3 regions of the Sphingobium sp. LB126 genome follow, and region 3 is predicted to be linked to each of the others. Evidence: riboswitches for the same ligand, from Rfam matches in the RefSeq annotation. Region 3 holds a riboswitch; each other region holds the start of a gene.
The links. A riboswitch is a leader RNA that binds a small molecule or an ion and turns the genes downstream of it on or off. The one in region 3 is predicted to bind cobalamin.
Positions count from the first base shown of each region.

Region 1: linked by a shared signal. The riboswitch ahead of CAF53_RS05990 (TonB-dependent receptor) and the one ahead of CAF53_RS09300 (TonB-dependent receptor) in region 3 are both predicted to bind cobalamin.
Region 2: linked by a shared signal. The riboswitch ahead of CAF53_RS18435 (HoxN/HupN/NixA family nickel/cobalt transporter) and the one ahead of CAF53_RS09300 (TonB-dependent receptor) in region 3 are both predicted to bind cobalamin.

Region 1 covers NZ_NETV01000001.1:1,224,239-1,227,510, forward strand. The annotation lists gene CAF53_RS05985 (ABC transporter substrate-binding protein) at 1-227, shown strand, start outside; gene CAF53_RS05990 (TonB-dependent receptor) at 235-2,064, opposite strand; cobalamin riboswitch at 2,234-2,448, opposite strand; gene CAF53_RS05995 (molybdenum cofactor guanylyltransferase) at 2,527-3,048, shown strand; gene cobA (uroporphyrinogen-III C-methyltransferase) at 3,038-3,272, opposite strand, start outside.
Region 2 covers NZ_NETV01000002.1:485,857-489,128, forward strand. The annotation lists gene cobW (cobalamin biosynthesis protein CobW) at 1-789, opposite strand, end outside; gene CAF53_RS18435 (HoxN/HupN/NixA family nickel/cobalt transporter) at 786-1,853, opposite strand; cobalamin riboswitch at 2,007-2,236, opposite strand; gene CAF53_RS18445 (hypothetical protein) at 2,538-2,780, opposite strand; gene CAF53_RS18450 (formylglycine-generating enzyme family protein) at 2,803-3,272, opposite strand, start outside.
Region 3 covers NZ_NETV01000001.1:1,907,600-1,910,871, reverse strand. The annotation lists gene CAF53_RS09300 (TonB-dependent receptor) at 1-1,194, opposite strand, end outside; cobalamin riboswitch at 1,433-1,659, opposite strand; gene CAF53_RS09295 (hypothetical protein) at 1,706-1,972, shown strand; gene CAF53_RS09290 (MFS transporter) at 2,040-3,272, shown strand, end outside.

The DNA.
Region 1 (3,272 bases), 680 kb from region 3:
AACAGGTCGTCGATCAGGGGACGGAAATGCTGCACCATCCGATCCTGCGCGCGATCCCGCGCATCCGCGTGCCGCAGGCGTGGACGGTGTGCGGCGGCCCCGCCTATGTCGAGGCCGTCCGCTCCATCGTGGCGCAGATCGACGGCGTCACGCATAAAGGCGTGGCACAGATCGACGGCTCCGCGCACAAAGGCGTGGCGCAGGTGAACGCTGCGCCACGCCGTTAGGTGTCCGTCAGAAGCGGACACGCACGCCGCCATAGGCCGAGCGGCCATAAGTGCCATAGCCATAGACCGTGGCATATTTCGCATCGGTGAGATTGTCGATGCGGCCGTAGATTTCCAGATTCTCCAGGATCGGGAAGGACGCCCGGACATTGGCCAGGGCATAGCCGTCCAGCCGGACCAGGTTGGTCGCGTCGTTGAAGCTGTCGCCCACCATCGTCACGGTCGCGCCGGTCGTGAGGCCGAAGGGCCAGACATAATCCGCCGAGACGCTGACCGCATTGGCCGCGCGGCGCGGCAGCCGGGCGCCGGTGTCGCGGTCGCGCGCATCGACATAGCTGTAGGCGGCCGTGACGGTCAGCGCGTCGACCGGCTTCAGGGTCAGCATCGCCTCCACCCCCTTGGCGCGGGTGCGGTCGATATTGTTGTACCCGCCATAGAGGCCGATCGAATAGTCGTAATTGATCTGGTCCTTCGTGACGCGGCGGAAAGCCGTGACGGAAAGGATCGCCCGGTCGCCGCCCAGCCGCTGGTCGAAGCCGATATCATAGCTTTTCGACCGTTCCGGGCGCAGGCCGGCATTGCCGACATCGGTGCCGTAAAGCTGGTAGAGCGAGGGCGCCTTGAACCCTTCGCCATAGCTGGCGCGGAAATTGGTCGCGCCGTTGTTGGGCGTGTAGTTCGCATTGGCGCCGAAGGTCGTCGCGCCGCCGAACTGGCTGTGATCGTCATGCCGCACGCCGCCGGTGACGGCGAGCCCAGTAAAGGGCTTCACGACCGCGAGCGCATAGACGCTGTCGATATCGGCCTTGTGGCTTTCGGTCGAACCGAAGCCGGAGAAGTCATAATCCGGCCGCTCATGTTCATAGCCGAAGATCAGCCTGGCCTGATCGACCGGCTGATAGACGCCTTCATATTCGAAGCGCAGATTGGTGCCCGAATAGCCGTAAGGCCCGAACGCGGACGTATAGTCGCGATCCATGCGGAACCAGGTGACGGCCGCGCGATTGGTGAGCCTGCCGTCGAACAGGGCGAGGTTGAGGCCGGCATAGCCGACATATTGATCCGATTTCGCGGTGTCGGCGGTGCTGTCGATCACGCCATTGTCGGTGTCCAGATCGGTATGGATATAATAGCCGCGCAGGTCGAGGCTGAGCGTGTCGGTGAAGGCCAGCTTCAGCTTGGCGTTGGCGGCGATATTCTCGTATCCGTCCTTTTCCGTGCCGTTGGCGGCGGCGGAAATGCCGTCGGTGTTGAAATAGGCGACGCCCACGCCGCCCGAGGCGATGCCGCTGCTGCCCGAAATATCGGCCTTGGCGTTCAATGTATCGCGATAGCCGTAATCGACCGAGGCGTTGCCCGCGAAACCGGCGGCGGGCGTGCCGGTCATGACGTTGACGACGCCGCCGATCGCCTGGCTGCCGTAGACGATCGAGTTGGAGCCGCGCAATATCTCGATCCGCTGGATATTGCCGGTCAGCAGACCGCCGAAATCATACATGTCGCCGATACCGCTGGTGTCGTTGACCTTGACCCCGTCGATCAGCACCAGCGTCTGCGTCGTTTCCGCGCCGCGTAGCGACACGCCGGTCACGCCGCCCAGGCTGCCGCTGCGGTTGAAGCGGACGCCCGGCGTGGTGGCGAGCAGATCGACGACGCTGACGCTCTGGCGGGTGCGGATGGTGTCGGCGTCGATGACGGTGACGGCCTGGCCGACTTCGTCGCGGGGCTGTTCGATGCCGAGCGCGGTGACGATGATCGCGTCATTATCCGCGTCGTCAGCCGCGAAGGCGGGCGTGGCCGCGAGCAGCGCGGCGAGAGAGATGGTGGCTTTCAACATTATGATGTTTCCCTGAGCGTCGCTGCGACTTCATGGCTCAGGGCATCCGCTCGCGCGGTCGGGACAGGGGACAGCCGACGCCAGTGTCCGCCCCCGCACCGATGCGGCCCTGCGCCGCTTCGTCGCTCAGACGGAAAACACCGTGCCTTGGCCAACCCCTGGACCAGGGCAAGAGCGACCATGCGCCGGCAGGTCTCCTGGCTCGCGGGTCAATGCGGCGATGCACGCCTTCCCGGACTTGGCGTCCAGTGGCCGGTCTTGCGACCGAAGTGCATCGCGCTCACCGCTTACAGTTGCAGGGACAGCCGCGGAATTGGACGGTTGCCCGTCCGCACCGCATTCCCGTTTTCAGCCCTTTCGGGCACCGGCGCGATCTTCTTTGCGGTCGAGGCTTTGCCCCGTCCGCGCCGCGCGCCATAAGGGAAAGCAGGGCTTCTGCCAAGCGGGTTGAGGAGGGACGGGATGCGATTGCTGGGCGCGGTGCTGGCCGGAGGGCGCTCCAGCCGCTTCGGTAGCGACAAGGCGCAGGCGATGCTGGCCGGGCGGACCTTGCTGGACCATGCGGCGGCGTCCATCGCTCCCCATGTGGAAAGCGTCGTGATCTGCGGGCGCGAGGGCGGGCTGGCGGATCGCCCGGCGCCGGATATGGGGCCGCTGGGCGGGCTGAACGCGGCGCTGCATCATGCGGCGGCGCGGGGCTATGGCGCGGTGCTGACGACCGGGTGCGACGTTCCGGTCTATCCCGAAGGGTTGGCGGAAGCGTTGATCGGGGATGGCGCGGCGGTCCTGAAAGGGCAGCAATTAGCGGGGTTCTGGCCCGTTTCATTGGCGGCAGAACTGGACGCGCATCTGGCCGAGGAGAATAACCGCTCCATTTATGGCTGGCTGGAGCGGATCGGCGCGCGGATCGTCGAGCGGCCGGAGTTCGTGCTGCCCAATATCAACCGGCCCGAGGATCTGGAGAGGTTGATCCTCAAGCCTTGACGGCGACGCCCGCCGCGATGTCCGCCGGAACATGGGTGGATGCCACCGCCTCGCCGATCAGCAGCAGGGTCGGGTGTTCGTCGCTGATCGTTTGCACCAGGAAGGCCAGCGCGGAGAGCTTGCCGCGGATCAGCCGTTCATGAGGCAGCGAGACATTGACCGCCACCATCACCGGCGTTTCGGGATCGCGCCCGGCGGCGATCAGCGAGCGGCTGATTTCTCCG
Region 2 (3,272 bases), on a different contig from region 3:
CGGATTGCCGAGTTCGCCCAGGTCGACGATGAAGCTTTCGAAATCGTCATGGTCGTGATCCTCCTCATTGTCGTGATGGGAGGGGCGGGCGTCGATCTGCTCCTCAACGCCTAAGTCGAGGCCGAGCAATATGGCGGGGTCGATCGCGCCCTTCGCCGTACGGATGATGCCGACGCCGCGACGGGTTTGCGGGCCTAAATCGCGTTCCAGCGTGGCGAGAGTATCGGCGTCCACCAGATCGGTCTTGTTGAGCAGGACGAGGTCGGCGCAGGCGAGCTGGTCCTCGAACAGTTCCTCGATCGGGCTGTCATGGTCGAGCGTCGGATCTGCGGCGCGGGCGGCCGTCAGGGCGGCTTCGTCATGGGCGAAACGGCCCGCCGCCAGCGCTTCGGCGTCGATCAGGGCGATCACGCCGTCGACCGTGGCGCGGGTCCGGATGTCGGGCCATTGGAACGCCTTCACCAGCGGCTTGGGCAGCGCCAAGCCGGAGGTTTCGATGATGATGTGGTCGGGCGGCGTCGGGCGGTCGAGCAGGCGCTGCATGGTCGGCAGGAAATCGTCCGCAACGGTGCAGCAGATGCAGCCGTTCGCCAGTTCGATGATGTCCTCGTCCGGGCAGGCTTCGTCGCCGCAGCCCTGTACCAGTGCGCCGTCGACGCCGACGTCCCCGAATTCGTTGATGATGAGGGCGAGGCGGCGGCCGCCCGCATGTTCGATCAGGTGACGGATCAGCGTCGTCTTTCCGGCGCCGAGGAAACCGGTGATGACGGTAGCGGGAACCTTGTTCATGCGGGATTTCCTTGGGGTTCGAGGGTGACTTCGATCTCGTCGAAGCCTTTCCAGCGGTAGATGATCCAGCTTGCCAGCCAGCAGGCGGCGAACAGGCCGATGATGATGAAGCCGAGGCTGTTGAAATGTTCGCCAAGGTCGGCGGCAAGGGTCCAGATGCCGCCGGTGAGGCCGAGCTTGTCGCCCAGCAGTGCGGTTGCCTCGATTCCGCCGATGAGGAGGGCGACCAGTGCCGAGACCAGGGTGATGGTGATGTTGTAATAGAGTTTGCGGATCGGCTTCACGAACGCCCATTGATAGGCGCCCATCATCAGCGCCCCGTCCGCCGTGTCGATCAGCGCCATGCCCGCCGCGAAGAGCAGCGGGAAGATGAGGACGGTGGAGATGGAAAGGCCGCTCGCCGCCTGTCCTGCGGACAGGCCGAGAATGGCGACTTCGGTGGCCGTGTCGAAGCCGAGGCCGAAGAGAAAGCCGAGCGGGGCCATGTGCCAGCTTTGCCTCACCAGCCGGAAAAGCGGACGGAAGATGCGGGCGAGGAAGCCGCGATTGCCGAGGAGAATATCCATGTCTTCATAGATATGGGCGCCGCCGCTACGGACATGGTTGAAGGTCTTCAGAACCGATCTCAGGATGATCAGGTTCATCGCCGCGATGGTGAAGAGGAAGGTGGCGGACACGATCGTCGCGATGGTGCCGCCGATCGCGCCCACGGCCTCGACGCGGGTCAGCGCATTGGCGGCAATGGCGATCGCGACGGCGGCGATCAGGACGATGCCGCTATGGCCGATGGCGAACCAGAAGCCGACCGTCAGCGGGCGCTGGCCGTCCTGCATCAGCTTGCGGGTCACATTGTCGATGGCGGCGATATGATCGGCATCGACGGCATGGCGCAGGCCGAGGCTCCAGGCGAGAAGCGCGGTGCCCAGCATGACCGTGTTGCCGGCGAAGACGATGAAGGCCCAAAGCCAGGCGGCCAGATTCGCGGCGATCAGGGCGGCGAACATGCTCGTCGCGCGACCGCGTGGGAGGCGCGGCGGGACCAGCGCATTGGAAAAGAATGTCATCGGGATCGATCCCCGTAGGCGTCGGCGAAACCGGACGGAAGCTGCCTTCATGCCGGGCGGACGCGCTTGCACCCGGCATGCGGACAGCAGCTCCCGCTGCGTGAAGCGTCGCTCAGACGGAGTACCGTGCCGCGGCCATCCCCTGGACCAAGGCAAGAGCGACCAGACGCAGGCAGGTTTCCTGGCTCGCGGGTCATAGCTTGACACATGGCCTTCCCAGGCCTCGCAGGATTTAGCGTCCGGCCCAGTGGCTGATCCTCTGGCATTTCAGAGAATCGATATGCGTCTCGCTCGCCGCTTACAGTTGCAGGGACAGCCGCGGATTCATCACCGCATTCCCTATTAAGTCCCCTCGCGAGGACACCGGCGCGATCAGTGAAAGCCGGCCGAAGCCAACCTTCGCCCGACTGCATAAAGGCTGATGCGCAGGATGGGAAGGGGGTGCCGGCATCGGGTCGACTTGCCGGATGCGCGGCGGGTGACGCTGACGGTGGAAATGCAAGGGATGCGGACCGGCGGCGCGCTGGAGAAGGCGCGGGGCGGACCGGCGGGGAGCGCGCCGCGTCAAAACGGACGCAGCCGTGCGCTCTGCTTCCTTGTTATCGCATCATGCGCAAAACCGGATTGCGCGCACGATGCTCCAGATTGGGATACGGCCTTCGAAGGCGCGTGATATTGACTCGTTCAATGCATCTCCGCCTTCAGCCGGTCGACCAGTTTTTCGATCTCCCAGGGTTCCAGCACCCAGGTCCGGGTCTTGCGGCCTTCGCGGTGGACGGGTTGGGTCAGCAGGACACGCGCCTGCTCCTTGGCATGGGGCTTGAAGATGGCGAAATGCTGGGCGCAATCGCGGATCGTGCCGATGATCGGCGCCTTGCCGTCAAGGTCGATCATGGTGGCGGGCTGGTCCCAGGGGATGTTGAGCATGCAATATTCCTGTTGTTGAAAGTCAGCGACCCGGTTCGCGAATGATGCAGCGGAACCCGATATGGCTGGTCGAACTGTCCACCGCCTGCGGATGGCGGGCGGCGGGGCGGTAGCGCTGGCAATAGCTTGGCGCGCAGAGATGGGAACCGCCCTTGAGCACTTTTCGCGGCATGGGCACATGGGGATTGGCGGGGTCCAGGCTTTCGCGCTTCGTACCCCCGCGCGGATTGGCGGGAACGCAGCAACTGCCCTTCGCCTTGCGCTCTGGCCTGGGCTGGGCATACCAGTCGGTCGTCCATTCCCAGACATTGCCGATCATGTCGTAGAGGTCATAGCCATTGGGCGCATAGGTCCGGACCGGCGAAGTCCGTTCATAGCCGTCCTCCAGCAAATTGCTGTACGGAAACAGACCCTGCCAGTAATTGGCGAGCATGGCACCCCGAGGCGCCAGTTCATCGCCCCAGGCATAGTCCGCGCCGTCCAGGCCGCCGC
Region 3 (3,272 bases):
CTGCGCGGACGCATCGCCGGCGCGGACGCTGTAATGATAATAATCGCCGCGCAGCCCGCCGATCAGGCGAAGGCCGGGCAAGGGTTGCCAGTTCGCCTCACCATAGAGGGCGACCGACAGTTCCTCGACATGATAGCGGCCGAGCGAGAAGAGGAATTGCCGGTCGGCGCTGCGGTCGACGCCGACATTGCCGATATGGTCGAGGCGGTTTTCGGTGCCGATGCTGAGAGTGAACGTCGGGGCGACGGTCCAGTTCTTCGCTGCCGTGAAGCCAGTGATCCAGCGGCGGTCATATTGGCGGATCTGCGCGCTCGTGCCATCGGAATCGGCATAGGTGGGATTGCTGAACATCGACCAGTCGTAGAACTGGACATAGGCATTGGCGCGCCAGTCCGGCTGGGTGACGGCGATATTGCCGACGATCCGCGTGGTTTCGCCCCGCGCCGAGGCATCGGGCGAGCAGAATATATCCTTGCAGACCCAAGAGCCGATGATCCGTTCGGGAATCTGCTCGGTCGGGCGCCAGGTGCCGCGATAGGCGTGAAGGGTCGCGTCCAGTTCGCCCGCGCCAAGCGGCAGGCGATATTTGGCAAAGCCGCTATAGTGGCGCAGATGCTCCGCCTCTTCCCACGGACCGTCATAGCGCTTGGCCTGCGCCACCAGCGTCAGGGCGCCGGGGCCGACGCCCTCGATCGTGCCGCCCGCCGCCAGACGGCGTGAGCCGTAGGAGCCGGCTTCCGTGGCGATCCACGGCCGTGCAAAGCCGTCGATGGTGGTCATGGCGGCCGCGCCTGCCAGCGCGAAATCGCCGCCATCGGCGCGATAGGGGCCTTTACGGAAATCCTCGCGCGCGACGATCTCCGGGATCAAGCCGTTGAGGTCGAGATAGCCCTGGCCGTGACCGTGCGAGCGGAAATTCATCTGCACACCGTCGATATAAGTCGTGAAGTCCGATCCATGATCGAGGTTGAAGCCGCGCAGGAAATATTGATTGGCCTTGCCGCTGCCCGAATGTTGGGCAGCGACCAGGCCGGGCACCGCCTCGAGCAGTTCGGCGACGCGCAGCAGCGGACGCACGAGCAGGTCGGCGCCGCCGACGCTCCCCTCGCTCGCGGCATGGGCGACGCCGATCTTTTCCTCGCCCCGGCCGAAGACGACGATATTCGTTTCCGCCGCTTCCCCGGCAGCGGGCATCTGGGCCAGCACCGGCTGGGTGACGCCCGCGGCCATCAACAGGGCCATCAATCCAATTTTCAAAACACTATCCTCCGGCGTCAGCGACTGCCCGGGGGAGGCCTGCCGTCCAGGACGACCGGCGCGCGCGAACGGGCCGACGCCATCAGCGCCGCTCACGCGAACCGAAGCAGCCTCCACCGCTCGTTCGTCGCTCAGACGGAAAGATACCGTGCCGCGGCCATCCCCTGGACCAGGGCAAGAGCGACCAGACGCCGGCAGGTCTCCTGGCTCGCGGGTCATCGCTTGAAACATGGCCTTCCCAGGCCTCGCAGGATTTAGCGTCCGGCCCAGTGGCTGATCCTTTCCACCCGGAAAGGATCGATATGTCTCTCGCTCACCGCTTACAGTTGCAGGGACAGCCGGGGATTTACACCCCATTCCCTATTAAGCCCCTTTCGGGACACCGGCGCGATCGAGGGCGTTCATAGGTAAGCTTTGCGGCGATGGGAAGATGGGATAGAGGCGGCCCATGCATTTCGACGATCAACTCCACCGCTATTTCGGCATCCGCGACCTGGACGCGCTCACCCCCGATGCGCTGGCGGCAGGGCTGGAGCATATGCGCGTCGATTTCGGGCTGGAAACGGACAAGGCGCGGCGCTTCGCGCTGTGGTCGCTGATGTTCCTGCTGGGCGCGGCGCCCGATCTGGAGGATGCGTTCGAGGACCCTGCGGACCGTGACGCGGCGCGCGACTTCATGGAGATGATGGAACGGGCCGAAGACGGCGGGGACTAGACAGTCCGGACAAGAAGTGGAAACAATCGCCTGGCGGCTGGCTTCGTGCACAGCTTGAGGAGGCGGCTTGAGCGCAGCGGGAGCAACACCGGACTATCAGTTCGCGCCGCATGAACGGCCGATGATGCCGGGATCGCCTGCGACGCCCGATCACCCCACCCGTCGGCGCATCGGTTATTTCCTGATCGGTACGCTGCTGGGGCTGACGGGCGGCTTCATCAACGGGTTGCTGACCGCTAACCTGCCCCAGATACAGGGCGCGCTGGGCCTCACCACCGTCGAGGGCGGCTGGCTGACCGCCGCCTATTCGATGACCAATATCTGCATGAGCCTGCTGCTCATCAAATTCCGCCAGCAATTCGGCATACAGCGCTTCGCCCGCATGGTGCTGGCCGGATTCCTGGCGCTCAACCTGTCGCAGATCTTCGTACATAGTTACGGGTTCGAACTGATCGTGCGCGGGGCGAGCGGGATCGTGGCGAGCGGGTTGTCGACGCTCTGCCTGTTCTACATCATGCAGTCGATGCCGGCGGCCCAGCGGTTGGGCGGGATGGTGCTGGGCGTGGGCATGTCGCAGATCGCGCTACCGCTGGCGCGGGTGATATCCCCTGCCCTGCTGATCCATGGCGACGTGCAGAATCTGTTCCTGTTCGAACTGGGGCTGACGCTGCTGTGCCTGGCGGGCGTGTGGCTGCTGCGCCTGCCGCCGAGCGAGCGGATCGAGGCGTTCGAACCACTCGATTTCCTGACCTTCGCCCTGTTCGCGCCGGGCATGGCGCTGCTTTGCGCGGTGCTGGTGCAGGGGCGCATTCAATGGTGGACGACGCCCTGGCTGGGCTATGGTCTGGCGGGGTCGCTGCTGCTCGTGGGCGCGGCGCTGATGGTCGAACACAACCGCGCCAATCCGTTGCTCAACACCCGCTGGCTGGGCAGCGGAGCGATCATCCGCTTCGCCATCATCGCGGCCAGCATGCGCGTCCTGCTGTCGGAGCAGAATTACGGCGCCAGCGGGCTGTTGGCCGTGGTCGGCATGGGGCAGGATCAATTGGTCTCCTTCTATGTCGTGGTGACGCTGGCGACGGTCGGCGGACTGGTGGCAAGCCTGGTGACGCTGAACCCCACGGACTTGTTGCGGCCGGTCATGATCAGTTGCGGCCTGATCGCGGCGGCCGCCTTTCTGGACGTCGATGCCAGCAATCTCACCCGCCCGGCGCAACTTTACGGGACGCAGGCGATGATCGCCTTTGCCGCCATCTATTTCCTGGGCCCGGCGTTGATGGGCGGCATATTGCAGGCGCTG